Regions from separate parts of the Brevibacterium sanguinis genome, predicted to be linked through region 2. Evidence: predicted binding sites of a transcription regulator. Region 2 holds the regulator's gene; the other holds the start of a gene.
The links. The regulator HrcA, encoded in region 2, represses chaperone genes, less so after heat shock. The targets are predictions, from matches to a motif close to TTNGCACTCGNNNNNNNCGAGTGCNAA.
Positions count from the first base shown of each region.

Region 1: groES (co-chaperone GroES) is a predicted target of HrcA. The motif match lies at 12,555-12,581, and genes of this name have one in related genera.

Region 1 is NZ_BAAAMB010000008.1:33,584-59,697, forward strand. Features, by position in the region: gene ABD154_RS09240 (acylneuraminate cytidylyltransferase) at 60-1,292, opposite strand; gene ABD154_RS09245 (dolichyl-phosphate-mannose--protein mannosyltransferase) at 1,376-3,466, opposite strand; gene ABD154_RS09250 (DUF4190 domain-containing protein) at 3,779-4,429, shown strand; gene ABD154_RS09255 (DUF4190 domain-containing protein) at 4,656-5,114, shown strand; gene rsmI (16S rRNA (cytidine(1402)-2'-O)-methyltransferase) at 5,180-6,031, shown strand; gene ABD154_RS09265 (hypothetical protein) at 6,488-7,576, shown strand; gene metG (methionine--tRNA ligase) at 7,866-9,581, shown strand; gene ABD154_RS09275 (TatD family hydrolase) at 9,581-10,657, shown strand; gene ABD154_RS09280 (resuscitation-promoting factor) at 11,040-12,269, shown strand; gene groES (co-chaperone GroES) at 12,741-13,034, shown strand; gene groL (chaperonin GroEL) at 13,071-14,663, shown strand; gene ABD154_RS09295 (SRPBCC family protein) at 14,788-15,186, opposite strand; gene ABD154_RS09300 (TetR/AcrR family transcriptional regulator) at 15,373-16,041, shown strand; gene ABD154_RS09305 (pseudouridine synthase) at 16,052-17,107, shown strand; gene ABD154_RS09310 (GntR family transcriptional regulator) at 17,153-17,815, shown strand; gene guaB (IMP dehydrogenase) at 18,022-19,536, shown strand; gene ABD154_RS09320 (lysine N(6)-hydroxylase/L-ornithine N(5)-oxygenase family protein) at 19,944-21,512, shown strand; gene ABD154_RS09325 (GNAT family N-acetyltransferase) at 21,509-24,109, shown strand; gene ABD154_RS09330 (LacI family DNA-binding transcriptional regulator) at 24,250-25,317, shown strand; gene ABD154_RS09335 (substrate-binding domain-containing protein) at 25,426-26,114, shown strand, end outside.
Region 2 is NZ_BAAAMB010000005.1:238,161-244,153, reverse strand. Features, by position in the region: gene ABD154_RS05985 (DUF4870 domain-containing protein) at 8-730, opposite strand; gene ABD154_RS05980 (DUF3097 domain-containing protein) at 921-1,778, opposite strand; gene hrcA (heat-inducible transcriptional repressor HrcA) at 1,959-3,011, shown strand; gene dnaJ (molecular chaperone DnaJ) at 3,084-4,196, shown strand; gene ABD154_RS05965 (16S rRNA (uracil(1498)-N(3))-methyltransferase) at 4,193-4,969, shown strand; gene ABD154_RS05960 (PhoH family protein) at 5,087-5,993, shown strand, end outside.

The sequences.
Region 1 (26,114 bases), on a different contig from region 2:
TGAACTGCGGTGTGGAGTTGTCGGTGGGGCCGCCGGTCGGCCGCGATCCGGTGCCTGACTCAGTTGCGGGTGGGGATGAGGTCGCAGACCTCGCGGACCGCGCCCCGTCCGCCCGGCCGGTCGAGAACGACTCGAGCGGCGGCGAGCACCTTGGGGTGGGCGTCCGCGACGGCGATCGGCCACCCGACGACTTCGAAGGCTTCGAGGTCATTGATGTCGTTGCCGACATAGGCGACGCGGGTGGCGTCGAGGCCCTGCGCGTCGATCCACGACCGCAGAACCTCCGACTTATTGTCCACACCCTGGGTTACGTCAATATGAAGTTTCTCCGCCCTGCGGGTGACCACAGGGTTGCGTTCCTTTGAGAGAATCATGACAGGGAAACCTGTTTTCACCAAGCGTGAGATTCCCATTCCGTCGCCGCGGTGGATCCTGACCTGCTCGTTTCCGTCCTCATCGACATAGGCGCCGTCGTCGGTGTGGACGCCGTCGAAGTCCGTGACGAGCGCATCGACGTCGATGACCTGAGCCGTCTCCTGCGTCGAGGCGATCGCACGGACCAGCGTGAGGTCGGACATGTCGTCGATCTCGCGGGCGTGCTCGGGCGGGACCTCCTCGATGCCGACCCGGCCGAAGAAGCGGTGTCCGCTCTCGAGCAGCCCGGCCGTGCGCATGACGTAGAACGCCCCGGTCTCGTTGAAGTGCTTGGCTCGGTCCTGGCGCCGCGGACGGAATGCCTTGTCATGGCCCACGGCGACCGCCTCGGCGTCGTCATCGAGGCGCCAGAGGAACGAATGGTCCTCGACGGCGGAGAACACGACGTCGTCCTGCCCGTCGGCGACCCGGCACACGGCATTGTCGATCGAGGCGGAGTCGATGAACGGCGACGTGCACTGCATGAACACGGTGACGTCGAAGTCCTCGTCAAGGGTGTTCAGGGTGTGGATGATCGCCGATTCGCTCGTCGCCGTGTCCCCGGCGATCTCCGCGGGACGGTGGGACACCTCGGCGCCGGCCCGGATCGCCTCTGCGGCGATGCCGTCGTGGTCGGTCGAGACGATGACCCGGTCGATGCTCGGGGTGGCCTTCGCCGCGTTGATCGCCCGAGCGAGCAGCGAGACGCCCGCGACCTTCTGGAGGTTCTTCAGGGGGATGCCCTTCGATCCGCCGCGGGCGGGGATGATGGCGACGGTTCGCGATGTGTCCGGCTCTGATGTCCTCGTGTCCACCGAGGTGGGAGCGGGTGTCGCCGAGGCGGGAGCTGGGTGGTTCGGTATGGCGGTGTCAGTCACAATGCCCCGAACCTAACGACGGGCCGTGACGCGCAGGTGAACAGCCGGTGTCGCCGAGGCGACCCCGTCATGTCGAGTTCAGGTCAGCGCCAGGTGACGTTCCACATCCTGTTGTTCCACGCTTCGAACGGGATGACCTCGCCGGTGTAGATCGGCCAGAAGTACGCGAACGCGAGCACCGCGGCGGCGAGGATGAGACCGACGCCGAGGCGGCGGGCCAGGAGCGTCCACGACGGTCGGCGGCCTCGGCGGCGGGGGGCGCGGGCGGTTTCGGGGGTCGTCGGGGTGCCGGTGTCCGGGGACTGACCGGGGGTGGTCTGCGGTTCGGGAGCGGAACCCGGCGTCGCCGGGGACGGTCGGACCGCCTCGGCGAATGGGGGAGCGGGATTCCGCCGCCCCCACAGCAGCGCAAGGCAGTACGTGAGCGCGAGGACGACGAAGGGAACCATGACGATCGTGTAGAACGTGAAGATCGTCCGCTCCTGGTAGGCGAACCACGGCAGCCACGTCGCGGCGAGCCCGGCGAGGATGACCCCGCAGCGGACGTCGCGGCGGATGATCCACGCGGCGAGGACGATGAGGAGGGCGACCGGCGCCAGGCCCCAGATGACGGGGTTGCCCACCGAGGTGATCGCCGAGGAGCACCGGATCGCCTCGCATCCGAGGTCGCCCTGGTTGAGGGATTCGTAGTAGAACGACGTCGGCCGCCACTGGACGATCCAGCCCCACGGGTTGGACATGTAGGGGTGCTCGGCGTCGAGGCCGACGTGGAACGAGTACGCCGTGTAGTGGTAGCGCGCGAGCGAGGGCAGCCAGTACAGCCACGACGGGAGGGACTGCCACCAGCCGGGCGTCTCGGCCGCCCACTGCCGGTCCCAGCCGTCGTCGGAGAGGATCCAGCCCGTCCACGTCGCGATGTAGGTGATGAGGGCGACGGGCACGAGGGAGAGGAACGCCGGGATGCTGTCGCGGATGAGGGCGCCGAGCCACGGATGGACGACGCCGGCGCGGAAGCGGGAATGAACGTCCCAGGCGACGACGAGGATGCCGAACGCGGCCAGGGCGTAGAGGCCCGACCATTTCACGCCGGTGGCGAGCCCCAGGCTGATGCCCGCGGCGATGAGCCAGGGCCGGGCGCCGAGGCGGGGGCCGAAGTTGATCGCGTCGGCGAACTTGGCGCGGGCGGACTTCGCGGCGGGGCTCTGGGCTTCTGCGGCGGCGTTGGCTGCAGGACCGGCGGGGTCCGTTGCGGGATCGCCCGTCGGTGGGGGAGCGCCGTCGAGTCCCGCGGTCCAGCGGGCGAGCCGCTTCGTCACCTGCTCGCGGTCGAGGAGGATGAAGTAGAAGGCGAGCAGGATGAAGGCCATGAGCACGATGTCGAGCAGGCTCGTGCGGGAGTGGACGAAGTGCTCGCCGTCGACAGCGAGCAGGCCTGCGGCCACGCATGCGAAGAAGGCCGACCGGAACAGCTTCCAGGCGACGAGGCCGATGAGGAAGATCGTCAGGGTGCCGACGATGGCGACGGAGAAGCGCCAGCCGAAGGAGTCGTCGGCACCGAAGAGGTCGATGCCCCATCCGATGACCCATTTGCCCAGCGGCGGATGGACGACGTACTCGGGGCCGGACTCGATGACGCTCGGGTCGCCGGCGTTGAAGGAATCGTCGGCGTTCTCCGGCCAGGCGCGCTCGTAGCCGAAGGTGACGACCGAGTAGGCATCCTTGACGTAGTAGGTCTCGTCGAAGATCAGCCGCGGCGGGAAGTCGAGGCGGAAGAGGCGCAGGGCGCCGCTGATGAGCGTGATGACGATGAGCGCAGGCCACATCCAGACCGGTGCCCGGGTCGCCCACATGCCGGCGGAGAAGGTCTCCCTGCGCAGGGCCGCGGCTCCGGCGAGGACGGCTTCGCGCCGGCGGGCTCGGGTCTCGCGCGCGACGCGGCGCGATGGCCGCGCGGTCGGGCCACGGTCAGTGCCCCCTGCCTTGTCGTTGCTTGCAGACTTCTCGGAGTCGGGGGACGTCGACGAGATTGTGTCGCGCAGCGCTGCGGTCGCTGCAGAGGTCGCCGGAGTCGCCGGTGTGGTCGCTGCGGTCGAACCGGGGTCGGTCGTCGGTTCAGGGGCGCCTGTCGGTTCGGCGCGCCGCCTCGGCGATGGGGGATCATGGGGAGCTGTCATCACGGCCAAGTCTAGGGCGCGGTGTCGGTGAAGCCGTTCAGCGTTCGCACGGTCGTGTCTCGGACGTCGGCCCGCCTCGGCGCGGTTCGCACCTGCCTGCCGCGCCTCGTCGGGGGCCGTTGCGTCTTGACGGTGGCTGAGGTCAGACGCCGCTGACTGACGAGAACGGTCGCTGCTGAATTGAATTGCACAGCTGTGGGGAACTGACGTGAAGCTGGCGGTATCGCACGCGGGGGATGGCGGTTAGGCTGATCACTACAGGCATTGCATGACGTGCTGTGCGAGAAGTTCCGTGTACGAGCGAAGACGGTGATGAGAGTGTCGAACAACCCGAACTACCGCCCGAGCGACCCGCCCCAGGTCGGCTCCCAGCAGTTCGGCTCCGGATACGGAGCGTCCCAGCCATCGCCCGGTTACGGTTCCGGTCAGCCCGGCTACGGATCGGGCCAGACCGGCTACGGTTCAGGCCAGAACGGATATGACCAGGTCAGCTACGGTGGCGGCCAGTACACGGACTACGGTCAGTACCTCGACTCGGTGGGACCGTCGGGCGGGCAGCCCTCGATGAGCCAGCCCGGCGGTTTCAGCCAACCGGTCACCTACGGAACGTACGGCGCGCCGATGGTCGTCTACCGCAAGCCGAACGCGTTGGCCGGGTGGTCGATGTGGATGGGCATCATCGGCCTCGCCGGCGGTTTCGTCTGCTGGCTGCTTGCGATGATACCGGTCATCGGGTGGCTCTTCAGCTTCCTCGCGATGCTCCTGTGGCTGGCTCCGATCCTCGCGGTGATCTTCGGACACGTGGCGCGCGGCCAGATCAAACGCACCGGCGAAGACGGCCGCGGTCAGGCAACAGCGGGCCTCATCATGGGCTACATCAGCATCGGCCTGGCGCTCCTGGCCATCGTCATCATCGCGATCGTCGGCGCGAGCCTGTTCGCGATGTTCGCCGTGACGGCCTGAGGGGCGGGCTCGCCCTGTGTCTGCGGGGCGAACTCAGCACGTCTCTGACGAGCGGAGTCTGGGGCGCACCCCTTTCTCCGGCGGCACGCTGCTCCGCTGCGATCCGCCTGGCATCGGTCGCAGAGGAGGTCTCCGACGGCCGACGATGCAGGATTGCAACACGTTCGCCTTTGGTCTCGGTGCCGTGCTCGGTACGGTTGAGGGAGAATCCCCGAGGAGAGAAGTCATGAGCAGTCAGAACAACTGGAACAATCCCGATATGTACTACCAGCAGCCGCAGTCCGGGCAGCCGTCGAACAGCTACGATCCCAGCGGCTACCAGGCCGCGAACAACCAGCAGGTCGCGAACTACGGAAGCACGTACGGTCCCGCGAGCTACGGCAGCGCCGGAGTCGGCTACCAGCAGCTGGCACCCACCAACACCTTGGCGATCATCGCCCTGGTCGCCTCGATCTTCGGCACCGTCTCGGGCTTCTTCCTCGCGAGCATCGCCGGGATCGTCATGGGCCACATCGCCCGCAAACAGATCAGAGAGCGCGGCGAGCGCGGCGACGGCATGGCGATCGCCGCCCTCTGGGTCGGCTACATCGGCACCGGAATCTGGATCCTCATCGGACTGTTCATCATCTTCATCTACTTCGGTGTGTTCGCCCTGATCTTCGCCACCGGAGCAAGCGCTTCGTGACGCAGGAGCCCGGTATTTCTGAGCCTCTCGCCGGCGACGCCGACTCCTCCGAACACAGTTCCGACCTGAGCGAACACGGACCTGACCTCACCGGCGGACGACTCATCCTCGTCGGGACTCCGATCGGCAACCTCGGCGATGCGAGCCCGCGGATGCGGGAGGCCATCTCGACTGCTGACGTCATCGCCGCCGAGGACACCCGCCGTTTCCTCTCCCTCGCTCAGCGTTTGGGCATCGCGCACACGAAGCGCGTGCTCAGCGTCTTCGACCACAACGAACAGTCCCGCGCGCACGAGATCGTCGACCTCGTCCGCGGCGGGCAGACCGTCGTGCAGCTCAGCGATGCTGGGATGCCGGCGGTCTCCGACCCCGGATATCGCGTCGTCAGGGCGTGCGCCGAGGCCGATCTGCCGGTAACCGCGACGCCGGGGCCGTCGGCGGTGCTCATGGCGCTCGCCGTCTCCGGTCTGCCGAGCGACCGTTTCAGCTTCGAGGGCTTCCTGCCCCGGAAGTCCGGGGCTCGCAGGACGCTCTTCGAGGAGCTCAAGTCGGAGAAGCGGACGATGGTCTTCTTCGAAAGCCCGCACCGGATCGCCGAGGCGATGGACGACCTCGCGTCGGTCATCAGCCCCGACCGGCCGATGAGCATCAGCCGGGAACTGACGAAGACGTACGAGGAGACGCTGCGCGGCACCGTCGGGTCGCTGCGCGAGCTCGCCGCCGGTGGGCTGCGCGGGGAACTCACCCTCGTCCTCGCCGGCGCCACCGCAGTGGAGACGGCTCCGGAGGACCACCTCGGCGAGATGGAGGCGCTCATCGATTCGGGTGTGCGCGCGAAGGACGCGGCCGGCCAGATCGCGAAGCGCTTCGGCCTGTCCAAGCGGGAGATCTACGAGGCCTGGCTCCACCGCGAGTGACCCGGGGCCGTGCTGCGGGTCGTGCGCGGTCGGACTGTCGGGCCCGCCGGACGGTCCCACTCGTGTGCGATCGGCTGTGGACGGTTTGGGCTCACCTTCGTTTGGGCGGCTCTGTTAACAACGTGAGCCGCTCGTACTCGACAGAGCTCAAGCGGCGCGGGCGAGGTCTGCGGTCCGTTCAGCTGCGTGGTCTCACGCTTCCGATGTGCCTGACAGTGTCGATGAGTACTCGAATCCTGGCACTCTCGCCTGCGGTGATGCGTCTGTGAGGAACTGCGACGGCTAGCGACATGGAAGAACGGCGATGTCAGGAACGCCGACGCGGGTGCGGTGCCGTCGAGCCCCCTGGGGACACTGTGGGCACTTGTGCTCGCATAGCCTGTGGACGCTCATCGCGTTTCCACAGGGCACCCGCCGGCAGATGCGGCGGCCGACTGCCGGCGCCAGAGTGTGCGCATGGACGATCACAGGGAACAGCAGACGTGCAATGTGGTGACCTCTCAGACCCTGCGTGCAGCCGGGGTGACCAGCGTGGAGATCAGTCGAGCTGTCGACTGCTGTCTCATCCGCGTCTGCCGAGGGGTGTATTCGATCGCCGTCGCCTGCACCGTTCCTCGTCATGCGCGCATCCACGAGCTGATCACGGACACAGCGTGGACTGAGCAGTTCCAGGACTCTTCGATGGCCGAACGGATCGAGGATCGTGCGATTCGCGCCAAGTTGGCGCGTCTCGAGGTCATGCACTACCCGCATTATCGCCGGGGCGATGTCGTCTCCGGTGTGTCCGCAGCGCTTCTTCACGACCTGCCGATGTTCGACCTGCCATTGAGCCCGCTGACGGTCATGCATCCGACTGCGAGCACACTGAGCCCAGCCATCCGCCGCTTCCGGCGCGCGGTGCCCAGTGCTGATCGAGCGATCCTGTCTGACGTGGAAGTGACGAGCTCGATCCGCACCAGCCTGGACCTCATCGAGTACGGCGGCCCGGTTGCGGGATTCGCCGCCTTGGAGGCCACCCTGCGAAGAGGCGTCCACCAGCGGTACGGACTCAAAAAGCGTCTGGGGTTCGCCAATCCCCGTGTGCTCGCGGACATCGGCCGCAACCTCGTCGCCCAGGACTTCGCTCCTGCTGCTCTCCGACTGGCGCGTGGACGTAGACGAGCTCTCACCCTGCTTGAGCACATCTCTCCGCTGTCGGAAAGCTACGCGGAAAGTCGAAGCTCGTTCAATCTCCATCTCCTCGGCCTGCACGATTTCGACCAGCAGTGGAATGTCGCCCACGACGGGGACTTCCTCACGCGGCTGGACTTTCTCCACCGGCAGACGATGACGGCGCTGGCCGTCGACGGTTCCGGCAAGTACGAGGAGTTCGGACGCAGTCGCCTGAAGCGGGAGAGCTACCAGCACAACATGCTGCTGACGATGGGGTACAAGGTCGTCCACTTCGCCTTCAGAGACATTCTCAATCCGCAGGTGTTCGGGGCGAAGCTCTTCCAACAGGCGCCCGAGCTGCTGAAGTTCAGGGGCAAGCCCCTCCGGCTCTGAGCCTGTTCTGACCCGCCCTGCGTCGACCGGGAGGGGGTGCCGGTCGGGAGTTCTTGCCACAGCTCACCCTGGTTTCCAGAGCTCATGCCAAGAACCGAGCCCTCCAAACCAGGGTGAGCTCTAATGCCGTGGGGCTGCAGGCGCGCCTTCCCGCCGGCCCTGTGCGCGGGAACTCACCGCGCCCAGACCCGCCCCGCCGAGGCCCGCCCCGCCCCGTCGGCCACCAACGCACCCACCCCCGCGGACGCCGTCCGTCCCGCCGCTGCGCGTCCTTTAGACTGATTGACCTATGGGTTACTACGTGACAACAGCGATCGCCTACCCCAATGGGGCCATCCACATCGGGCATGCATACGAGTACATCGCCGCCGACACCATCGCGCGGTTCAAGCGCCTCGACAACCACGAGGTGTTCTTCGCCACCGGCACCGATGAGCACGGTCTGAAGATGCTCCAGGCGGCGAACAAGCTCGGCATCACTCCCAAGGAACTCGCTGACGACAACGCGAAGAACTTCCGCGACACCCAGCTGGCCCTCGGCTCGACGTTCGATCGGTTCATCCGCACGACCGACCCCGACCACTACGCGGCCTCGCAGGCGATCTGGCGCCGGCTCGAGGAGGCCGGCGACATCTACCTCGACTCGTACTCCGGCTGGTACTCGGTGCGCGACGAAGCGTTCTACACCGAGGACGAGACCGAGGTCGTCGATGGCGTGCGCCTGTCCAAGGAGACCCGCACCGAGGTGACCTGGACGGAGGAGGAGTCCTACTTCTTCCGTCTCTCGAAGTACCAGGACCGGCTCCTCGAGCTCTACCGCGACCACCCGGAGTTCATCGGGCCCGACTCCCGCCGCAACGAGGTCGCCTCGTTCGTCGCCTCCGGACTCAAGGACCTCTCGATCTCGCGCACGACCTTCGACTGGGGCGTGCCCGTGCCCGGCAACGACAAGCACGTGATGTACGTGTGGATCGACGCCCTGACGAACTACCTCACCGCCGCCGGCTACCCCGACGACGAGGAGGCCCTGGCGAAGTGGTGGCCGGCCGACGTCCATATCATCGGCAAGGACATCATCCGCTTCCACAGCGTCTACTGGCCGGCGTTCCTCATGTCTGCGGGCATCGAGCTGCCCCGCCGCGTCCACGCCCACGGCTTCCTCTTCAACGCCGGGGAGAAGATGTCGAAGTCCGTCGGCAACGTCGTCGATCCCATCGACCTCGTCGATGCGTTCGGTCTCGACACCGTCCGCTTCTTCCTCTTCCGCGAGTTCTCCTACGGCCAGGACGGCTCGTACACGAAGGACTCGATCATCACCCGCAAGAACGCCGACCTCGCCAACGAGTACGGCAACCTCGCCCAGCGCTCACTGTCGATGATCGCGAAGAACTGCGACGGCCAGGTTCCGCAGCCCGGTGAGCTCACCGAGGCGGACGAGACCCTGCTGGCGCTGGCCCGCGGCACGCTGGCGACCGCCCGAGCCCACGTCGACACCCAGTCGCTGCATCAGTATGTCGACGCGTGCTGGAAGGTCCTCTCCGAGGCCAACCGCTACTTCTCCGCGCAGGAGCCGTGGAAGCTGAAGAAGACCGATCCCGAGCGCATGGCCACCGTGCTGTGGGTGACGATCGAGGTCGTGCGCATCATCTCGATCCTCATCCAGCCGGTGATGCCCGAATCCGCGGGCCGGATCCTCGATCTCCTCGGGGTGCCCGCCGGTGTCGCCGAGGCGGGGGCGAAGGTCCTGCCGACCGCCGTCGAATCGGGGTCGGGTGCCGAAGTCATGGACACCGTGTCCGCGGGTGCCGCCGTCGGCGTCGTCGCCGGGGCGGGTGTCGCTGCCGCCGGCATCGCCCCGTCGTTCGCCGAGGAGGCCGAAGGCTCCGTGGCCGCCGCTGACATCGATCCCCGGTCGTTCGCCGCGATCGACTACCCGCTCGTGCCCGGCACACCGCTGCCGAAGCCCGAACCGGTGTTCCCGAAGTTCGTGGAGGAGACGGAGTAATGGCCTCGCGCGCCGCCGGAACGTATCCTCCGGTGCCCGAACCCCTGCCCCACCCGATCGTCGACACCCACACCCACCTCGACATCGGCACGGGGATGCGACTGCCCCTGGGTGCGGGCGAACCGGCTCCCGAGGTGACCCCGGACGACGATGAGGAGTTCCCCGACCTCGACTTCTTCTTCGACACCGCCGAGCAGGCCGGGGTGCGGCGGATCGTGCAGATCGGCTGCGACCTGCCGGCCGCTCGGTGGACGACGGCGCTCGTGGCCTCCCAGTACACGGGCCGCGCCGGTGCCGCCGATGCGAATGGGAGCCGGGCCGCAATTGGCGACAGTCACGCCGCTGCGAACGGCAGCCAGACCGACGCGAATGGTCGAAGCGCGGCGTCTGCCCTCATCGACCCGAGAGTCGTCGCGACAGTGCCGGCCCCGCCTGAGAGCCCGCGCACGTGGATGCTCGGCGGCGCGGCCCTCCACCCGAACGAGGCTCCGCGGCTGGCCGAGGCCGGTCTGCTCGATGATGCGCTCACCGAGATCGAAGCCCTTGTGACGAGCACTGACCGGATGCGTGTCGTGGGGGAGACCGGCCTCGACTACTTCCGCACCGGCGAGGACGGGATCGCCGAGCAGCAGCGGTCCTTCCGCGCCCACATCGAGATCGCCAAGCGCACCGGCCGCGCCCTGCAGATCCACGACCGCGAGGCCCACGCCGATGTGCTGCGCATCCTCCGCGAGGAGGGCGCCCCCGAGGTGACGATCTTCCACTGCTTCTCCGGCGACGAGGCGATGGCCCGCGAATGCGCCGAGGCCGGTTACTTCATGTCGTTCGCCGGCAACATCACGTTCAAGAACGCCGATGAGCTGCGCAGGGCCGCCGCGAGCGCCCCGCTCGAGCTGCTCCTCACCGAGACCGACGCCCCATTCCTCACCCCGCACCCCTACCGCGGCAAGCCCGGCGGTCCGTACCTCACCCCGATCACCGCGAGAAAGCTCGCCGAGGTGCGCGGGATGGACGCCGGTGACCTCGCCGAGGCGGTCTGGACGAACGCGGAGACCGCGCTCGGCAGCTGGGACTGATGACGGGGAGCCTGCGAGTCAGCCGGTATGGCGACCGGGGCGGACCGGCATCGCGGCCACAGCTGACCAGCCACGTGTGACCGGCCGGGGCTAGGTGACGCCGAATGGCTGCATCGAACGGCGGCGCCGACCACGCGGAGACGACGGGTCACGACGGTGAGGTCACGGCCGCCTCGGCGGTGGTGTCCGTCTCACCCTGAGAACCCGGGAAACGGTCCTGACGGCACGTGACCTGCGACGATGGCAACGGCCGCGATCGCCGAGAATCCGGGAGTCTGGGAACTTCCTGTTACGGATTCGTGATCTTTTGCGTTACATGTAACGAATCGGTTACAGTGGACGAGTTGCAAACAGCTGATCAACTCTGCTCGGGGATATTTCTGTGATTGATTTTCTCAAGAACCGCAAGGTGCAGATCGCCGCACAGGCGGTCGTCATCACCGGTCTCGTCGGTGGCACCGGCGCCGTACTCACCATGAACAAGCCCGTCACCCTCGAGGTGAACGGCGAGCCGAAGGAGATCCGCACGTTCGGCGGAACCGTCGGCCAGATTCTCGACAGCCAGGACATCGACCTCGAGAAGAACGATGAGGTCAAGCCCGGCATCGACACGAAGATCGACCGCGATATGACGGTCACGGTCAACACCGCCAAGGACATCTCGCTCACCGTCGACGGCAAGAAGACCGACGAGTGGACGAACGCGAACACCGTGGGTCAGGCGCTCGCCGACCTCGGCGTCGACGCCAAGGACGCCGACCTCAGCGCCGATGCCAACGACAAGCTCGAGGTCGAGAGCCCGACCGACATCGCGGTGACGACCGCCAAGGCGCTCACCGTCGTCGCCGACGGCAAGGACGTCAAGGTCACGGCTCCGGTCGAGACCGCAGAGGACGCCCTCAGCGAGGCGAAGGTCGAACTCGGCAAGGACGACTTCCTCTCCGTGCCGATGAGCGCATCGGTCACCGACGGCCAGGTTCTCACCGTCAACCGGGTGGAGAACAAGACCGTCAAGGAGAAGGAAGACATCAAGCCCGAGACCCAGACCAAGAAGTCGGACTCGCTCTACGTCGGCGAGACGAAGGTCGAGGACAAGGGCAAGGCCGGTGAGAAGGAAGTCGAGTACGCGGTCAAGACCATCAACGGCGACGAGGTCGAGAAGGAGAAGAAGGGCGAGAAGGTCCTCTCCGAACCGCAGGCCAAGGTCGTCGTCGAGGGCACGAAGAAGAAGGAAGCCCCGGCGCCGAAGGACGACTCCGGTTCCGGCTCCGGTGGCAGCGACTCCGGTGACTCCGGCTCCGGCGGCAGCGACTCCGGCGACTCGGGTTCGGGCTCCAGTGGCGGCGGTTCGATGTCGACCGAGGAGATCAAGGCGATGCTCGGCGGACCCGGCTCGAAGTGGTACCAGGTCGCCAAGTGCGAATCGAACTTCAACCCCCGCGCGGTCAACAAGCAGAACAACGCGCACTTCGGACTCTTCCAGTTCAAGCTCGCCACCTGGCGCAGCGTCGGCGGATCGGGCAACCCGATCGACGCCAGCCCGCAGGAGCAGTTCGACCGTGCGAAGAAGCTGCAGGCGAAGGCCGGCTGGGGCCAGTGGGCCTGCGCGTGACCTGCCTCGTCTGAGCAGTAACGCGCTGAGCGCGGCGGCCTGAGCAGGGCGGTTGCGCGAGCAGAACAGCTGAATGGCAGAAGAGGGACTCCGGAAGATTCCGGGGTCCCTCTTCCGCATCCCCGCCGAAGCGTGTCCGTCCGGGCCCTCGCCGAGGCGGTCCACCGCGGCCACCGGGCGTGCCCGTTCCGCCTGCGTCGGCACCCTCGCCGAGGCGGCCTCCCCGCCCCGACGCCAAGCGGCCTTCCCCTCACCCTGAGCTTTCGCCGAGAGCGTGACAATTCTTTGGCACTCGAGTTGACCGAGTGCTAAAGGAGTCATAGAGTCGAATTAGCACTGACGCTCAGTGAGTGCCAGTTTCATGAAGACGGTCGAACTCCTCGGCACCCGCGACGACGAGAGGTTCCTCAGGCAGCCGCCGCCGTCTGACTTCACGCAAGTTATTCACCCAGCGAAGGGAGAGAGCCCGATATGTCGGTCTCCATCAAGCCACTCGAAGATCGGATCGTCATCCGTCAGGTCGAAGCCGAGCAGACCACTGCCAGCGGTCTGGTCATTCCCGATACCGCCAAGGAGAAGCCGCAGGAAGGCGAAGTCGTCGCAGTGGGCCCCGGCCGCGTTGCTGACAACGGCAACCGCGTTCCCGTCGACGTCGCTGTCGGCGACAAGGTCATCTACTCGAAGTACGGCGGCACCGAAGTCAAGTACGCCGGCGAAGAGTACCTCGTTCTCTCGGCGCGCGACGTGCTCGCCGTCATCGGCTGAATCCACCTGAACAACGCTTAGAGAACAGGAGGACGAATGCCTAAGAATCTGGAATTCAACGACGAGGCCCGTCGTTCACTCGAAAAGGGTGTCAACACTCTCGCTGACACCGTCAAGGTGACCCTGGGACCCCGCGGACGCAACGTCGTTCTCGACAAGAAGTGGGGCGCCCCCACGATCACGAACGATGGTGTCACCATCGCGCGTGAGGTCGAGCTCGACGATCCCTACGAGAACCTCGGCGCACAGCTGGCCAAGGAAGTCGCCACCAAGACCAACGACATCGCCGGTGACGGAACCACCACCGCGACCGTCCTGGCTCAGGCCTTCGTCAACGAAGGTCTGCGCAATGTCGCCGCAGGTGCCGCCCCCGGCGCGCTCAAGCGCGGCATCGAGACCGCCGTCGAGGCCGTCTCGGACGAACTCGGCTCCATCTCCCGCGATGTCGCCGGTTCCGAGGAGATCGCCCACGTGGCCGGTCTGTCCGCCCAGTCCGAGGAGATCGGCTCGCTCATCGCCGATGCCTTCGACAAGGTCGGCAAGGACGGCGTCATCACCATCGACGAATCCCAGGCTTCCGACGTGGAGCTGGAGATCACCGAGGGCATGCAGTTCGACAAGGGCTACCTGTCCCCGCACTTCGTCACCGACGCCGACCGCCAGGAAGCCATCCTCTCCGATGCGCTCATCCTCATCAACCAGGGCAAGATCTCCAACATCCAGGAGCTCCTGCCCGTCCTCGAGAAGGTGCAGCAGGCCGGCAAGCCGCTGTTCATCATCGCCGAGGACATCGAGGGCGAAGCGCTGTCGACGCTGGTGGTCAACAAGCTGCGCGGCATCCTCAACGTCTGCGCCGTCAAGGCTCCCGGTTTCGGTGACCGCCGCAAGGCCATCCTCGAGGACCTCGCCGTCCTCACCGGTGGTCAGGTCGTCACCCCGGACATGGGCATGAAGCTCGACCAGGTCACCCTCGACGAGCTCGGCAACGCCCGCACGATCACCGTCACCAAGGACACCACCACCATCGTCGATGGTGCCGGTGCCGATGACGCAGTGGCCGGGCGCGTCGCCCAGATCCGCTCCGAGATCGAGAACACCGACTCCGACTGGGATCGTGAGAAGCTGCAGGAGCGCTTGGCCAAGCTCTCCGGTGGCGTTGCGGTCATCAAGGTCGGCGCCGCCACCGAGGTGGAGCTCAAGGAGCGCAAGCACCGCGTCGAAGACGCCGTGTCCGCGACCCGTGCGGCCATCGAGGAAGGTGTCGTCGCCGGTGGCGGTTCGGCACTCATCCACGCCGCCAAGGTGCTCGACGGCAAGGACTTCGGTCTCGACTACGACGGTGCCACCGGTGTGGAGATCGTCAAGCGCGGAATCGTCCAGCCCCTGCGCTGGATCGCCGAGAACGCCGGCCAGGACGGCTACGTCGTCGTCTCCAAGGTGCAGGACCTCGAGTCCGGCCAGGGATACAACGCCGCCACCGACTCCTACGGCGACCTCATCTCCGCAGGCATCATCGACCCGGTCAAGGTCACCCGTTCGGCTCTGCGCAACGCAGCGTCGATCGCGGCCCTGGTGCTCACCACCGAGACCCTGGTCGTCGAGAAGAAGGACGACGAGGACGAGGACTGACCTCCCCGACCCGTCCCCTCACGGGCTGATCGGATCACCGCAGGCTCGAGCAGCCTGACGGCCCGGTCGGCCCGAGGACACCGCGAATGGCCCGGAACACTGCGTTCCGGGCCATTCGTGCGTTTCAGTCCGCTTCGAGGATCGCGGCGAGCCGATCGAGGTCGGCGGCCACCGCCGCCGCGTCGCGGTCGACGTCCGCAGCGCTCATCCCCGCGCGGTGGACGACGGTGAAGGCGACCTCGCTGACCTCGCCGTGGGGGAGGACCCGGAAGGGATTGTGATTGACCGTGCCGTCGGGGAACACGACGTCGTGGTCGAGGACGCCGGCACTCCGATCGCCGGTGAACCGGACTTCGACCGTGCCCATCGGGGAGTCGGTGATCCAGCGCCCTCCCTCAAGCCGGATTCCCGAGCTCAGCCCCGCCGCCCACGCCGGCAGGTTCGCCGGGTCGCCGGCGTACGCGGCCACCGCGGCGGGGGAGCGGTCGATGAGTCGGGAGATCGTGCGCGTCGCATCATCCATGGCCCCAGTAGACCACAGGAGCGCGAGATCGGCCTCCGGCAACGTGAATTCGCGCTCCAGGAAGGCGGGGCAGGGTCGGCCGCGGGCAAACCCCGAGGTCACAGGCCCTCCGTTGATTCATCATGTGAGGGGTGCCATACTCGTCAACGGTTGAATATTCATTCACCTTTGCGAGAGAGGGGCGCTGTGGCCCACCTGGAGACTGCCCGAAGTCGTGCCAACACCGCGCAGCGGCGCGCACGCATCGAACATGCGGCGCGCTTCGTCGTCGCCGACGGCGGGTTCGCCGCCGCGACCGTCCCCGCCGTCGCCCACGCCGCGTCGTGCACCACGGGGGTCATCGACAGCTGCTTCGACGACCGCGACGAGCTCCTGGCGTCGGTGTTCGCCGCTGCCGCCGGACGTGAGCTCACGGTCATCACCGAGGCGGTCGACGCGTGCTCGACGCCCGAGGCCGTCGTCGGGGCCGTCGTCGACGTCTTCATCCGCCGAGCGGTCGCCGGCCGCGGGCTGGCCTACGCTCTCCTCCTCGAAGAGGTTCCCGAACCCATCCAAGCCCAGCGCCGTGCCCTGCGCCGCGGATTCGTCGCCGCGATCTCCACGGCGCTCATGCGCTGCCTCGGCCCCGAATTCCCCACCGAGCTCTTCGCCCGATCGCTTGTCGGAGCCGTCAGCGAGAACGTCGTCGACCTCCTCGATCCGGCCCGGAGCACCCCGAACCCGCTCGAAGTCGAATGGATCGTCGACCGCGTCTCCGCGTTCTCCCGGGCAGCGCTGACCGCAGTGCCCCGCGACGGTGCCCTCACCGTGACCCCGCAGGCCTCCGCAGGGCGCCCGGGTATCTCCGCCTCGTAGACTGGGCACCATGCCCCGCAGCCCCCTTCCGCCCCGAGACGGCATCTCGGCAACGTCGCTGCGGGCGCCCGGGGGTCTGGCCACCCATGACAAGGCCCACCTGCCCGTGCCCACCTCGATCGGCGCCTGGCTGGTATCCGAATTCCCTCACGCCACCGACCTCGAGCTCCGCAGCCTGGTCGCCCGGTCGACGACCGAGCTCGAGGGTCTGCGCGCCGCGGCCGACGAACGCCACCACTCTGCCCCGCGTGACGGGGGCGACCTCATTCCCGGTCAGCTCAGCGATGCCGCCGGCAGGCCGGTGGCCTGGGGTGATCCCGTCGATCCCGGCGGCTTCTACTTCTTCCACCGACCGGTGCCCGCCGAGGCGCGGATTCCCTACGAGGTGGCGATCGTCTTCGAGGACGAGGACCTCCTCGTCGTCGACAAGCCGCACTTCCTCGCGAGCACTCCCAACGGCCGCTTCGTCCGCGAATGCGTCGTCACCCGACTCCGCGTCGACCTCGACCAGCCCGACCTCGTCGCCATCCACCGCCTCGACCGCATCACCGCCGGCCTCCTCATCCTCTCGAAGCGGCCGGCGACCCGCGGCCGCTACCAGCGGCTCTTCCAGGACCGGCAGGTGACGAAGACGTACCGGGCGCTCGCGCCCACCCCGCCCGCCGACCTGTCCTTCCCCCTCGAACGGCGCACCCGCCTCCACAAGCCCGCCGGGGGCCGGCAGGTCATCGAGGTGCCCGGGGAGGTCAATGCGATCAGCCGGATCGACCACCTCGGCGAGATCGAATCCCACGGCCGCGGGACCGGACGGGTGAGCGAATACCGGCTCGCACCCCTCACCGGCAAGACCCATCAGCTGCGCGTGCACATGAACGCCCTCGGGCTGCCGCTGCTCGGCGATCCGGTCTACCCGGTCGATCGCAGCCCCGACCCCTACGACTTCTCCGCACCGCTCCAGCTGCTCGCCGCGATGATCGACTTCACCGACCCGCTGACCGGCAGCCTCCGGCACTTCGAGACCGGGCTCGACCTCGACCGCACGGGACAGGGGATGCGGCAGGCGTAGTGGGTCGGCGACGCGGAAATGAGACGGACACGGTAGCCTGGAGGTATGAGTCCCAACGCCCCCGGATGCACCTCTGAGGCGATCGTCGCCCTGGTCCGGACCCGAATCACGAACGGTGAGTACCCTGCGGGGTCACCGGTGCGCGATGGTGCGCTCGCGAAGGAATTCAACGTCTCGCGCAATACCGCCCGCGAGTCCCTCAGCCTGCTCCGTCACGCCGGCCTGCTCACCCAGGAGCCCAACCGCGGCTTCTTCGTCCGCACCTTCGGCATCGACGAGCTCAAGGATCTCTACCGGGCCCGCCGGGTCTTCGAGATCCGCGCCGTCCAGGAATCCCAGGACGCCTCCGACGAGGCGATGGCCGCTGTCGAGGCCTCCGTCGTCCGCGCCGAGACCGCCCCGGAGAACGAGAGCTGGGCCGATGCCCAGGAGCACTCGGCCTCGTTCCACCGGGCGATCGTCGGTCTGCTCGGCTCGCCGCTGCTCGACGAGTTCTACCTCAACCTCATGGCGCGGCTGTCGACGACGTTCTCCCGCTCCCCGGAGCCGGGCAAATACCATTCGCACTGGGCGAACCCGCACCGCGACATCCTCGAGAAGATCAAATCGGGCGACCGACAGGGCGCCGAAGGGCTGCTGCGCATCCACCTCGACGACTCCGAGGCCTCGACGCTCGACCTCGCCCGCTCCGTCGGCGCCGGCCGCTGAGGCTGGGGCGGGCACCGTCCCGACCGCCTCGGTGAGCTGACCAGGACACCCGTCCGACCGCCTCGGCGGGCTGACCAGGGCACCCGTCCGACCGCCTCGGCGGGGTGTCCATTCTCACAGCCCGCGGCAGTTGAAACTGTGGATCGTCCACATGCCGCTTCGATACCATTGATCAACTGATCTCTCCGCGTCGAAAGGCTGGTCTCATGGGGAACCTCGAGCCCGCAAACGATCCGTTCTCTCTCACTGGGCTCACGTATGACGACGTTCTGCTCCTGCCCGGCGACACCGACGTCATTCCCTCGGAAGCCTCGACGACGACGCGCCTGACCAAGGAGATCGAGCTCAACATCCCGCTCGTCTCCGCGGCCATGGACACCGTCACCGAATCGCGGATGGCCATCGCCATGGCCCGCATCGGAGGACTCGGCATCATCCACCGCAACCTGTCGAAGGAAGACCAGGCCGACCAGGTCGACTACGTCAAGCGGTCCGAGTCCGGGATGATCAACGACCCCCTGACGATCACGCCGGAGAAGACGCTCGAGGAGCTCGACGAACTCTGCGGTCGCTACCGCATCTCCGGTCTGCCCGTCGTCGACGAGAACGATGTGCTGCTCGGCATCGTCACCAACCGCGACCTCCGCTTCGTCTCCCGCAGCGAATTCCCCACGCGCACCGTCGCCGAGACGATGACCCCGATGCCGATCGTCACTGCCCCCGTCGGCGTCGCACCCGAGAAGGCGTTCGAACTCCTCGCCGACAACAAGGTCGAGAAGCTCCCGCTCGTCGACGAGAACAACGTCATCAAGGGCCTCATCACCGTCAAGGACTTCGTCAAGACCGAGGAGTACCCGCTCGCGACGAAGGACGCCGAGGGCCGTCTGCGCGTCGGCGCGGCCGTCGGCTTCTACGGTGACGCCTACGATCGCGCCGGTCTCCTCGCCGAGGCGGGCGTCGACGTCCTCGTCGTCGACACCGCGAACGGCCACGCCCGCGGCGTGACCGACATGATCAAGACGATCAAGGCCGACCCGGCGTTCTCCCACGTCCAGATCATCGGCGGCAACGTCGCCACGCAGGAGGGCGCGCAGGCACTCATCGACGCCGGAGTCGACGCCGTCAAGGTCGGCGTCGGACCGGGATCGATCTGCACGACCCGCGTCGTCGCCGGTGTCGGCGTCCCGCAGGTCACCGCCATCCACCTCGCCGCCCAGGCCGCCCGCGCCGCCGGCGTCCCGGTCATCGGCGACGGCGGCCTCCAGTACTCCGGTGACATCGGCAAGGCGCTCGTCGCCGGTGCCGACACCGTCATGCTCGGCTCGCTTCTCGCCGGCTGCGACGAGTCCCCGGGCGAGCTGATCTTCGTCAACGGCAAGCAGTACAAGGCCTACCGCGGCATGGGCTCGCTCGGCGCGATGGCCCCCCGCAAGGGCAAGTCGTACTCGAAGGACCGCTACTTCCAGGCCGACATCGCCACCGACACCGAGCTCATCCCCGAGGGCATCGAAGGCCGCGTCGCCTACCGCGGACACCTCAAGCAGGTCGCCCACCAGCTCACCGGCGGACTGCGCCAGACGATGTTCTACGTCGGCGCCCGCACGATCGACGAGCTCAAGGCCAAGGGCAAGTTCGTCCGCCTGACGACTGCTGGGCTCAAGGAGAGCCACCCGCACGACATCCAGATGACCGTCGAGGCACCGAACTACGTCTCGAAGTGAGCGTCTGGTCGCAGTGAGCGGCTGAGCACAGTGAGCGGCTGAGCACAGTGAGCTTGTGAGCGGCCCTCACCGAGGTGGGGCCGCGGTCCGACTCACGGTGCGGATGCGCCCTGCTTCGCGGTCCACGCGACGACATCGACGAACGGCTGCGCCCCCCGGGTTCGGGGGTCGCAGCCGTTGTCTGTGATGAGCATCACACGACGAATTCTCGGGCGGTTCTCGACGTGGCCGTGACCGTCGCGATCCGCGCGCGCTCGCGCCCGATGGCACCTCTCCGGCACCCGGCAGTCACGCCTGTAGTCCTCTGACCTGGGCTTTCGCTCAGCACTTTTCGTCTTACTTAGGGTAGGTTTCCCTAATGCATCCGGGTTGACCCGGGACGCAGACGAAGGAGGCAACGAACGCTCATGACTGCTCAGCACTCAGTGACACCCGCACCGCCGTCCCCCACACGCGACGACTACTCACACGACTACGACCCGCACGACCCTGGCGTGCACGTCCACGACGCGCATAACCTTGGCGTGCACGACGACGCGCACAGCCCTGGCGCACACGACGACGACACCCACATCCACGACATCGTCGGCATCGGCATCGGGCCCTTCGGACTCGGGCTCGCCGCCCTGTCCGATCCGCTGCCCGACGTCGACGCCGTCTTCCTCGACCAGCGCGCGGAGTTCCGCTGGCATCCGGGCATGATGATCGAAGGCGCGACCATCCAGGTGCCCTTCCTCGCCGACCTCGTGACCATGGCCGATCCCACATCGCCGTACTCGTTCCTCCAGTTCCTCAAGGACCGCGAGCGCCTCTACCCGTTCTTCATCCGCGAATCCTTCTACCCGCTGCGTGCCGAATACGACGAGTACTGCCGGTGGGTGGCCGCCCAGCTGAGGACGCTGCGCTGGAACCGCACGGTCACCTCGGTGACCAATGACGGCGGCATCTACCGGATCATCGCCGAGGTGACCGACGCCTCCGGTCGGATCGTCGACACCGAGACCTACCGCGCGAAGCACGTCGTTCTCGGCGTCGGCACCGCACCGGTCCTTCCCCCGGCGCTGCAGGCCCTGACCAGCGGTGACGCCGAAGCGGCCGGCAACGGCCCCGTCATCCACACCGCGGACTACCTGGCCAACCGTGAGCGGCTGCTCGCGGCGGGGTCGGTGACGATCGTCGGCAGCGGACAGTCCGCCGCGGAGATCTACCGGGACCTCATCGAGGACGCCGAGGACCGCGGGGTGAGCGTCGACTGGATCACCCGCTCGCCCCGGTTCTTTCCGATGGAGTACACGAAGCTCACCCTGGAGATGACGTCACCGGAGTACACCGACCACTTCCGCGCCCTGCCCGATGACCTGCGCGGACGCATCGGACGCGAGCAGCGCAGCCTCTACAAGGGCATCAGCGCGGACCTCATCGACGACATCCACGACACGCTCTACCGGCTCAGCCGCGGCGGTCGGCGACTCCTGACGACCCTCGTCACCGATGCGGAGCTCATCTCCGCCCGTCCCGCCGAGGCGGCCGCCGGGTACGCGCTGACCTTCCGCAGCCCTGTGCTCGGGCAGACCTTCACCCGGGCGGCCGGCGCCGTCGTCGCCGCCACCGGGTACCGCGCCGGTGTCCCGGCGTTCCTCGGTCCGCTGGGCTCGGAGATCCGCCGCGACCGGGAGGGGCGCCTCGACATCAGCCGCGACTACACCGTCAATGCGGCCGGCACGATCCACGCCCTCGGCATCGAGGAGCACACTCACGGCGTCACCGGGCCCGACCTCGGTTTCGGACCGTGGCGGGCCTCCGTGGTGCTCTCCCGGGTCACAGGCCGTGAACCCTATCCCATCGAGCGGTCGATCGCATTCCAGACCTTCGGGGTACCCGGCACCGAGGCGGCCGCCGAGCCAGGCCGCCCCACCGAGGAGACCGCGCACGCCGCCGACGCATCCGTCCCCACGAAGGAGATGACCCACGCATGAGCACCGCGACGACGACCGACACGATGGACGATGCCGGTGCAGGCACTGACCTCGACACCTGCCCGACGACCGACACCAGCCGCACGACCGGAACTGCGGCGAGCGGACCTGCCGCGACCACGCTGCCCGCGGCAGGGGATGCCGGAGCCGCCGAGATCGCCCGGTCGATCTCGATCGTTCCGCTCGACCCGAAGGGCCACGCCGAGGAGGTCCACGCCTGGCTGACCCACCCGCGTTCGCACTTCTGGCAGATGACCGACTTCGACCGGCAGGCCGTGCGGTCCTACCTCGAGGCGATCCGCTCCTCACCGGATGAGAACGGCTGGATCGGGCTCATCGACGGGGAGCCTGCCTTCTACGTCGAAACCTATGCGCCGTCGCTGCTCATCCCCACCGCTGTCGTCGCCGAGGAGCCCGGCGACATCGGGATGCACCTCCTCATCGCCCCACCGCAGGGCCGGCCCCGCCGCGGCCTCACCGACGCCGTCATGGCGCGCGTCATCGACTTCTGCCTGCGCCCGCATGCGCAGGGCGGACGCGGGGCCAGCCGCGTCGTCGTCGAACCCGACGTCGGGAATGCGGCGATCCACGCGAAGAACGCGGCCGCCGGCTTCCGCGTCATCGCCGAGGCGGAGGTGCCGCTGGGGGAGGCGACGAAGACCGCGCTCGTGAGCACGTGCACCCGCTCTGACTTCGCGACCAGCCGCCTCGGGCGGCTCCTCGCCGGAGCCGGTGGCACCGGGAAGGGCGGGAGCGACCCCGAGCATCTCACGCAGGACGACTATGCCCACCTCACTCCTGAGACGTTCGCCGTGGTGAGCCGCTATCTCGTCGCGAAGGCGATCGCCGAGTTCGCCCACGAACGGCTCATCGCCCCCAGCCAGAACGCTGAGGCCGGCGAGCACGCCTGGATGCTGGTGATCCCGGCCGACCCCGACGACCCGGGAAGCGAGCTGGATGACCACTCGGGTGCCCCCGTCATCCACTACACGTTCGAGGCGCGCGTCCTCCCGCTCGAGCACTGGGTCATCGACGAAGCGAGCATCACGCGGTTCCGGGACGGGCGGGCGGTCAACCTCGATGCGCAGGAGTTCGTCCTCGAACTCCAGGACAGCCTCGGCGTGCCCGAGGACCTCATCTCGACGTACCTCGAGGAACTCGCCTCGACGGTGGCCGGCAGCGCGTTCAAGCTCACCGCGGCGCGCAGGGGTGAGCGCCCGGATTCCGCGGCGCTCGCCGATGCCGACTTCCAGACGATCGAGGCGGCGATGACCGAAGGCCACCCCGGCTTCATCGCGAACAACGGGCGCATCGGATTCGGACTGCGCGACTACCGCAGGTGGGCGCCGGAGACCGGCACACGCAACCGCCTCGAATGGGTCGCCGTCGACCGGGAGCAGTCGCACCTGGCGCTCAGCGACGGACTCGATGAGGACGACCACCTCAGGTGGGCGCTCAGCGACGACGAACGCGAGCTCTTCGGCAGCCGCCTCGCCGCCGCCGGCAGGCGCCTCGAGGACGTGCACCTCATGCCGATCCATCCGTGGCAGGCCGACCACCGGCTGGCGATCACGTTCGCCGCCGACATCGCCCGCGGCGGACTCATCCCGCTCGGGCCCGGCCTCGACGAACACCAGGCGCAGCAGTCGCTGCGGACGTTCTTCAACCATTCGCGACCGGGCGCGCCGTATGTCAAGGTCGCGCTCGCGGTGCAGAACATGGGGTTCCTCCGCGGACTCTCGCCGACCTATATGCGCGACACCCCCGCGATCAACGACTGGGTCGCTCGCCTCGTCGACGGTGACCCCGCGTTCGCCGCCTCCGGGTTCCGTCTGCTGCGCGAACGCAGCGCGATCGGCTACACCGGCGACGTCTACCACCGCACCCGTGCGACGAACCCGCACCGGAAGATGCTCGCCGGGCTGTGGCGGGAGAACCCGCTGCCGCTGCTCACCGACGGCCAGCGGACGATGACGATGGCGGCCCTGCTTCACCGCGACCACCTCGGCGAATCCCTCGTCTCCCACCTCATCCGCCGGTCGGGTCTGGGTGCGGAGGACTGGGTGCGGGCCTACCTGGGGGCGTATCTGCAGCCGCTCGTCCACGGGCTGCTCGCTCATGATCTCGTGTTCATGCCGCACGGGGAGAATCTCATCCTCATCCTCGACGCCGATGTCGTCACCGGGGTCTTCATGAAGGACATCGGCGAGGAGGTCGCCTACCTCGGCGAGGGGAAGCTGCCGCCCGCCGTCGAGCGGATCCGCGCGGTCGTTCCCGGTGAGGAGAAAGCGCTCGCGATCTTCACCGATGTCTTCGACGGGGTGCTGCGGCACCTGGCGGGGATCCTCGACGTCGACGGACTGCTCGAGGCCTCCCGGTTCTGGGCGCTCGTCGCCGAGGTGCTCGACGCCTATCAGGGAGAGAAGGCCGAGGCGGCACGCGGCATCGCCGGCGACATCGATCTGCGGGCGCCGCGGTTCAAGCATTCGTGCCTCAACCGGCTGCAGCTGCGCAACACGAAGGAGATGGTCGACATCGGCAACCAAGCCGACTCGCTGATCTTCGCCGGCACCATGCGCAACCCGGTGGGGCGCTGATCCCGCGCGGGGACCCGTACGCTGATCCCGCGCGGTGACGCTGGGCGGGGTTCGGCGGTGCCGCTAATATCGATCCCACGGCCGCCCATTCCGGGGCGGTCGCCGGGGTCGAGGCACCGGACCGTTTCGAAGGCGCACACATGGGCAAGCAGAACGACCGGCCGACACTGGCCACGGTCGCCGAACGCGCCGGTGTGAGCATCAAGACCGCGTCCCGGGTGCTCAACGGGGAGAAGCACGTCGCCAGCGCCACGGCCGCGAAGGTCGAGACGGCCGCCGAGGAGCTCGGCTTCCGCCTCAACTCCGCGGCCCGGCGCCTGCGCGAAGGCAGCCGCTCGCCCTACATCGGGGTCGTCCTCTCCGACATGGACGACCCCCTCCAGGTCCGCCTCCTCGCGCGGCTCGAAGCCGACCTGGCCGAGCGGGGGCTGCGGACCGTCGTCACCGTCACCGGGGGAGACGCGGAGCTCGAACGCACCTTCGTCGACGAATGCCTCAGCGGTGACATGTCGGGCATCTGCGTCGTCTGCTCCCAGCCGGAGTCGGCGAGCATCTACGCGACGATCTCCCGGGGTCCCGCCGCGGCGAAGACCGGTGAGATGGCCGTCGTCTCCCTCGACCCGGCGGTCACGGGGCCGGGCATCGTCACGCTCGCCGCCGACGATGTCGACGCCGGACGGCGGGCCGCCGAACAGCTCGTGCGCCACGGCCACATCAGCATCGGCGTCATCGGAGACCGAGCCCACCTTGAATCGCAGAAGCGCAGGCTCGCCGGGATCCGCGAGGTCCTCGGCGACCGCGGCGACATCGGGTGGCGGGCCTTCCTCGACGAGGATGCGCACGACCAGGCGAGTGCGAAGAACGTCGTCGCCGCCCTCCTCGGCTCCCGGGCCGCTCCGACCGCGCTCATCACGCTCTCGGCGACCGTGACGAAGGGCGCGATCGACGCCAGTCGCCGCCTCGACCAGTGGCCGGCCGTCGTCGGGATCGACGACTTCCCCGGCGCGGATCTGCTCGACGTCACCGTCGTCGACGCCGACATCGATGCGATGTCCGCCGAGGCGGTCCGGCTCCTCGACGGGGGCGTGCCGGAGCGTGGGGCGGGGCGGGGCAACGGGGCGCGAGGCGACACCGCGGCATTCGCCCGCGTCCACCTCATCCGCCGCGGCAGCGGTGAGGAGTCACCCCGGCAGGTCTCCGGGCGCTGAGTCGACGCGACAGAGGAATCACCGGACAGATGGTTGACAAACGACACCGGTGGGCGAAATATGTTGACCAGCCTGACAACGTTGTCAGAATGATGAAAGGTTTCGCGAATGCGCAGGTTCCGCCCCCAGTCACACGCACAGAAATCGTCTCTCACCGCCGTGCCCTCCTCGCTGAGGAAGCCGCGCCGGCTCGCGGTGCTCGGCGCCGCGGTCGCGATCTCCGCCCTCGCGCTCAGCGGCTGCGGCAATCAGAAGGGCCAGGGCAACGAGGCCGCCGATTCCGGCGGCGGTGACGGCCCGGTGACGATCGCCCTCCTCCTGCCGGAGTCGAAGACGACGCGCTACGAATCCCTCGACAAGCCGAACTTCGAGAAGTACGTCGCCGAGGCGAGCCCCGATGCAAAGGTCGAGTACCGCAACGCCAACCAGGACGCGACCCAGCAGCAACAGCAGTTCGAAGCCGCGGTCACCGAGGGCGTCGACGTCATCGTCCTCGACCCCGTCGACGCCTCGGCGGTCTCCTCCTCCCTGGCGAAGGCCGAAGCGAAGCAGATCCCCGTCGTCTCCTACGACCGGTTCTTCGAGGGAGCCGACTACTACACGTCGTTCGACAACAAGAAGATCGGCAACCTCCAGGGCCAGGCCCTCCTCGACGGACTCGAGGCCAAGGGCGTCGACCCGACGTCCGGACCGGTGTGGATGGTCAACGGCGATCCGAAGGACCCCAACGCCGCGGACTTCAAGGCCGGTGCCGAGGAAACCCTCAAGGGTGCCGGCGTCGACATCGCCGCCAACCA
Region 2 (5,993 bases):
GTCACTCTCACTTGACGAAGGGGATCGTCATCGGGATCTTGTAGCACTCGCCCTTGTTCGCGGCCATCGCGGCGATGATCTGGAAGACGATGGCACAGATCCAGACGGCGATGTAGAGGAAATAGCCGACGATGACGAACATGAGGAGTCCGCTGACGAAGTACGCGATGAGGATCGTGAGCTGGAAGTTCAGGGACTGACGAGCGGTCTCGCGGACGAAGGGGGACTCGTCCTTCTTCACGAGGAACATGATGAGCGGCAGCAGCCAGCCGAGGAAGATCGCTCCGACATCAGTCCACAGCGCCGTCGTCCGCTCGGACTCGTTGGCATTCCAGAAGCGCTCGGAGCCGGGTCCGTAGGCGGCCTCGGGGAGGTTGGCAGAATTGAACATCGCGGGATTGCCCTGCTGGATCCCGTAACCGGGCTGCTGCCCGCCGTAGCCCTGTCCGCTGTAGCCCTGCTGCGAACCGTACTGCTGCTGGCTGCCGTAGTTCTGGCCGCCATAGCTCTGCGGCTGGCTCCCGTACTGATTCTGCTGCGAGCCGTAGTTCTGCTGCGACCCGTACTGCTGTCCGCCGTTGTTCGGCTGCGACCCGTACTGGTTCTGCTGCGAGCCGTACTGGTTGGGCTGGCTGTAGGGCTGCTGGGGTCCCGACGCCTGGGAGTAGTCGGGCGGCATCGGGCGGGACTGGTGCTGATCGCCGTTCGGCGGCTGCGGGGAATTCGACATGACGGGTCCTTTCGAGAAGCTTCTGCCCCCTTACCCTAATCGACCTGCCTCGCCCGGACGTGGGAATGGTGTTCCAAATCCATCACAAACGCCCGCGCGGACGCTGGCCGCAGCCTGTCCGTGCACCGGCCCCGCAGCGAACGCAGTCCCCGGAGCGACCGCAGTCCACACACCGCCTCGGAGCGAAACGTCAGTCCACGGTGACGAAGTCGATGAGCTCCTCGACCCGGCCCGAGAGCGTCGGCTCGACGTCGGCGATCGTCGTCACCGACTTGAGTATCCGCACCCAGCCGGCGGCGACGTCCCTGTGGTCGGCGTGCGGCCAGCCGATGCGGCGCAGGATCCCGGTCTTCCAATCCTCGCCGCGCGGCACGGTCGGCCATGCGTCGATGCCGACGACCCGCGGCTTGACCGCCTGCCAGATGTCGACGTAGGGGTGACCGATGATGTGGACGACCTCGGCGTAACGGGGATCGGCGCGGACCGCCTCGGCGATCTTCGACTCCTTGGTGCCCTTCACCAGGTGGTCGGCGAGGATGCCGACGCGGTGCTGCCGGTCGGGACCGAAGGCCTCGAGCTTGTCGGCGACGTCGTCGAGCCCGCCGAGCGGTTCGACGACGACGCCCTCGATGCGCAGGTCATCGCCCCAGATCTTCTCGACGAGCTCGGCGTCGTGCTTGCCCTCGACCCAGATCCGCGACCCCCTGGCCACCCGCGCCTTCGCATCGGCGACGGCCCGCGACCCCGAGGCGGTGCGACCGGGCGCCTGCGGCTTCCGTTTGGGCAGCCGCAGATCGACGGGCTCGCCTTCGAAGAGGAATCCCGGACCCAGAGGGAACGCCCGGCGCCCGCCGCGGCGATCCTCGAGGGTGACGACGACGCCGCTCGCGGTCTTCTCCGCCCCGATGACCGCCCCGACGAACCCGCTCATCGCGTCTTCGAGGACCATGCCGAGGCCGACCTCGACGGGGCGGGACTTCTTCGGGCGGTGCGAGGACGGCGAGGATCCCGAGAGGACATCCGAGCCGTAGCGATCAAAGGCATTCACGGTGCCCCAGCCTAGTGAATCGCCCCCGGCGCGGCCGGGCTGACACGCAGGCCGGGTGCCGACGGCCGCCGCGGAATCCGCGCGCCCCGGCGGGAGGAGGGGGCGGACGTGAAATCACGGATCAAGAGGCGTAGAATTGGCACTCTGAGTATTCGAGTGCCAAATCCGGGGAGGAGACGAATGAACGACAGCAGGCGCGCGCAGGTGCTGCGGGCAATCGTCGAAGACTTCGTGGCCACGAACGAACCCGTCGGATCGAAGGCGATCGTCCAGCGCCACACCCTCGGCGTCTCACCGGCGACGATCCGCAACGACATGGCCCAACTCGAGGCCGAGGGCTACATCGCCCAGCCCCACACCTCGGCCGGTCGCATCCCCACCGACCTCGGCTACCGCATGTTCGTCGACCGCATCGACGAGTTCAAGCCCCTCAGCCACGCCGAGCGCCGCGCGATCCTCCAGGTCGTCGACGGCGACGTCGACCTCGACGGGATGCTCGACCGCACGGTCCGCGTCCTCGCCGGACTCACCCACCAGGTCGCGCTCATCCAGTACCCGATGGTCTCGCAGGCGCGCATCAAGCACATCGAGGTCGTCGGGCTCGCCCCCGGCCGCATCCTCGTCGTCCTCATCACCGATGCAGGCCAGGTCGAGCAGAAGATCGTGACGAGCGCCGAGGCGGTCGATGACGCCGATCTGCAGCGGTTCCGCGAGCGGATCAACTCCGAATTCGCCGGTGCCAAGCTCTCCCGCGTAGACGTCCGCGGGGCCGACCACGGCGCCGAGGTGGGCGCGACGGCGGCCGCGACCGGACCCGATGACGAGGCGGGCAGTCCCGTCCTCGATCGCATCCGCGACGCTGTCATCGACCTCGTCGCGGCGACCCGCGAGGAGCGCATCATCATGGCCGGCACTGCGAACCTCGCGCGCTCCGGCTCCGAGTTCGGCGAGCAGATGGCCCCGATCCTCGAGGCCTTCGAGGAGCAGGTCGTGCTGCTCCGGCTGCTCACCTCGATGGCCGAGGACCACGCGGAGATCAGCGTGCGCATCGGCCGTGAGAACACTCACGAGTCCTTCAGCTCGACATCCGTCGTCGCCGCCGAATATGGTCATCTGGCGGGATCCTCGGCCCGCCTGGCCGTCCTCGGTCCCACGCGCATGGACTATCCGACGACGATCTCGGCCGTGCGAGCCGTTGCCAAATACGTCTCCTCCGCCCTCGACCAGGGGTAGGCCCGCCGGCAGCCCGGGCGCGACCCACCCACCTCACACGCACACACCACCACCAGGGAAAGAGAAGTTTCTGTGGCCGATCACTACGAAGCACTCGGAGTGTCGAAGGACGCTTCGGCGGCTGAGATCAAGAAGTCCTATCTCAAGCTGGCCCGCAAGTACCACCCCGACGTCAACCCCGGATACGACGAGGAGTTCAAGTCGATCTCGCTTGCCTACGAGGTCCTCTCCGATCCGGACAAGCGCCGCAACTACGACATGGGCGGCGGCGACAACGGGCAGGGCTTCCCGGCCGGCGGCTTCGGCGGCTTCGGCGACATCTTCGAGACGTTCTTCGGCGGCGGGGGAGGCTCCGCCGGCGGTCCGATCCCGCGCATGCAGCGCGGCAAGGACGCCCTCGTCGGCGTCAACATCGACCTGCAGACCGCGGCCTTCGGCGGCACCGTCGACCTCGACGTCACCACTGCCGTCGTCTGCGAGACCTGCCACGGCGCCGGCACCCAGGACGGCACCTCCGTCGAGACCTGTTCGCTGTGCCACGGCTCCGGCAGCATCCAGCGGATGACCCGGACCCTGCTGGGACAGATGGTGACGAACCAGACGTGCAACCAGTGCCACGGCTACGGCACCGTCATCCCGCACCCCTGCCTCAACTGCCAGGGCGACGGCCGCGTGCGCAAGCAGCGGACGATGAAGATCCGCATCCCCGCCGGCGTCTCCGACGGCACCCGCATCCAGCTGTCGGCCCAGGGCGAGGTCGGCCCCGGCGGCGGACCCGCCGGTGACCTCTTCGTCGAGGTCATGGTCGCCCGCCACGAGGTGTTCCGCCGCGACGGCGACAACCTCCGCGCCGCCGTGTCCGTCCCGATGACCGCCGCCGCACTGGGCGCCCGGATCCCGTTCGAGACCTTCGACGGCGTCCAGGACCTCGACATCGAACCCGGCACGCAGTCGGGCACCGTCGTCAAGCTCCCGGGCCTCGGCGCGACCCGCCTGCGCACCGAGACCCGCGGCGACCTCCTCATCACCGTCGACGTCGTCACCCCCGACAAGATCGACGATGAGCAGAAGGAGCTGCTCGCCCAGCTCGCGAAGCTGCGCGGCGAGGAGACCCCGCGGGCCCAGATCACGACGGAGTCCCGCGGCATGTTCTCCCGCATGCGTGAGAAGTTCGCCGGTCGGTGAGTCTCCCGGTCTTCCATTCGCCCCAGGCCGCCGAGGCGGTCGCCGGTCGCGCGCTCACCCTCGGTGAGGACGTGGCCGGGCACGCCGTGCGGGTCCGCCGCATCGGTCCCGGCGAGGAGATCGACGTCGTCGACGGGCACGGGACGCGGGCCCGGGGAACCGTGGCGACCGCCTCGGCGACGGAGCTCACCCTCGACGTCACCGAGGTGGCCGCCACCCCGGAGGCCACGCCCCGTCTCGTCCTCGTCCAGGCCCTCGCGAAGGGCGACCGCGACCTCCAGGCCATCGAAGCGGCCACGGAGATCGGGGTCGACGAGATCATCCCGTGGGCAGCCGACCGCTCGATCGCCGATTGGCCGGCGAAGAAGCAGGCGAAGATGGCGGCGAAATGGGAGAACCTCCTCACCGCCGCCTCCCTGCAGTCGCGGCGCTCCCGCTTCCCCGTGCTCACCGAGCTGGCCCGCGGTGCCGAACTCCTCACCCGCCTCGGCGAGGGGACCGCACCGGAGGGCGAACCGCCTGCCGATGCGATCTTCGTCCTCCACGAGACCGCGGAGCTCAGGCTCTCGACGGCACTGGCCGACCTCGACACCGCGGCGACGGCGCGGATCGTCCTCATCGTCGGACCCGAAGGCGGGATCAGCGACCGGGAGCTCGCCTCGCTATCCGGAATCGGGGCCACCCCCGTCCTCCTCGGCGACACCGTCCTGCGGTCCTCCTCGGCGGGACCGGCGGGACTCGTGCTCGCACAGAATTCCCTGGGCCGCTGGTGAGATACCGGACTACGATGGGAATGCACCCTGCTGCGCTCCGACCGCGGAGCGCCCGATCAACGAAGGACTGTTCTGGACACCTCCACTGACGCCACGACCACCACCGCCTCGGAGACCGTGCGTCTCGTCATCCCCGAATCGATCGACCTCGTCGAATTCTTCGGACCCGGGGAGGCCAACCTCCGGGCGCTCGAGAAGGTCTACCCCGAGCTCGACCTCCACCTGCGCGCCAACCAGCTCCAGGCCGCCGGCGACCCGGACCAGGTGAGCGCGTTCGTCTCCGTCATCGGCGAACTCAAGAAGCTCCACCAGTCGGGCCACCGCATCGACGAGGAGACGATCGAGCGGGTCGCCTCGTTCTCCTCCGAGGGCAAGGCCGCCTCGGCGGTGATGGGCACGAACATCCTCTCGACCCGGGGCAAGTCGATCCGGCCGAAGACGATGGGCCAGCACGACTACGTCAAGGCGATCCGGAACAACACGATCACCTTCGGCATCGGCCCCGCCGGCACGGGCAAGACGTATCTCGCGATGGCGATGGCCGTCAACGCCCTGCAGAACAAGGACGTCTCCCGGATCATCCTCACCCGCCCCGCCGTCGAGGCTGGTGAGCGCCTCGGCTTCCTGCCGGGCACGCTGGGGGAGAAGATCGACCCCTACGTCCGTCCCCTCTACGACGCCCTCCACGACATGGTCGACCCCGAATCGATCCCGCTGCTCATCGAGTCCGGCACGATCGAGGTCGCGCCCCTGGCCTACATGCGCGGTCGCACCCTCAACGACGCCTTCATCGTCCTCGACGAGGCGCAGAACACGACGGGGGAGCAGATGAAGATGTTCCTCACCCGCCTCGGCTTCGGCTCGCGGATGGTCGTCACCGGCGACGTCTCGCAGATCGACCTGCCGGGGAACACGAAGAGCGGGCTCAAGGTCGTGCAGAAGATCCTCGCCGGCATCGACGACCTCGCGTTCTGCCAGCTCGGCAGCAAGGACGTCGTGCGGCATTCGCTCGTGACGAAGATCG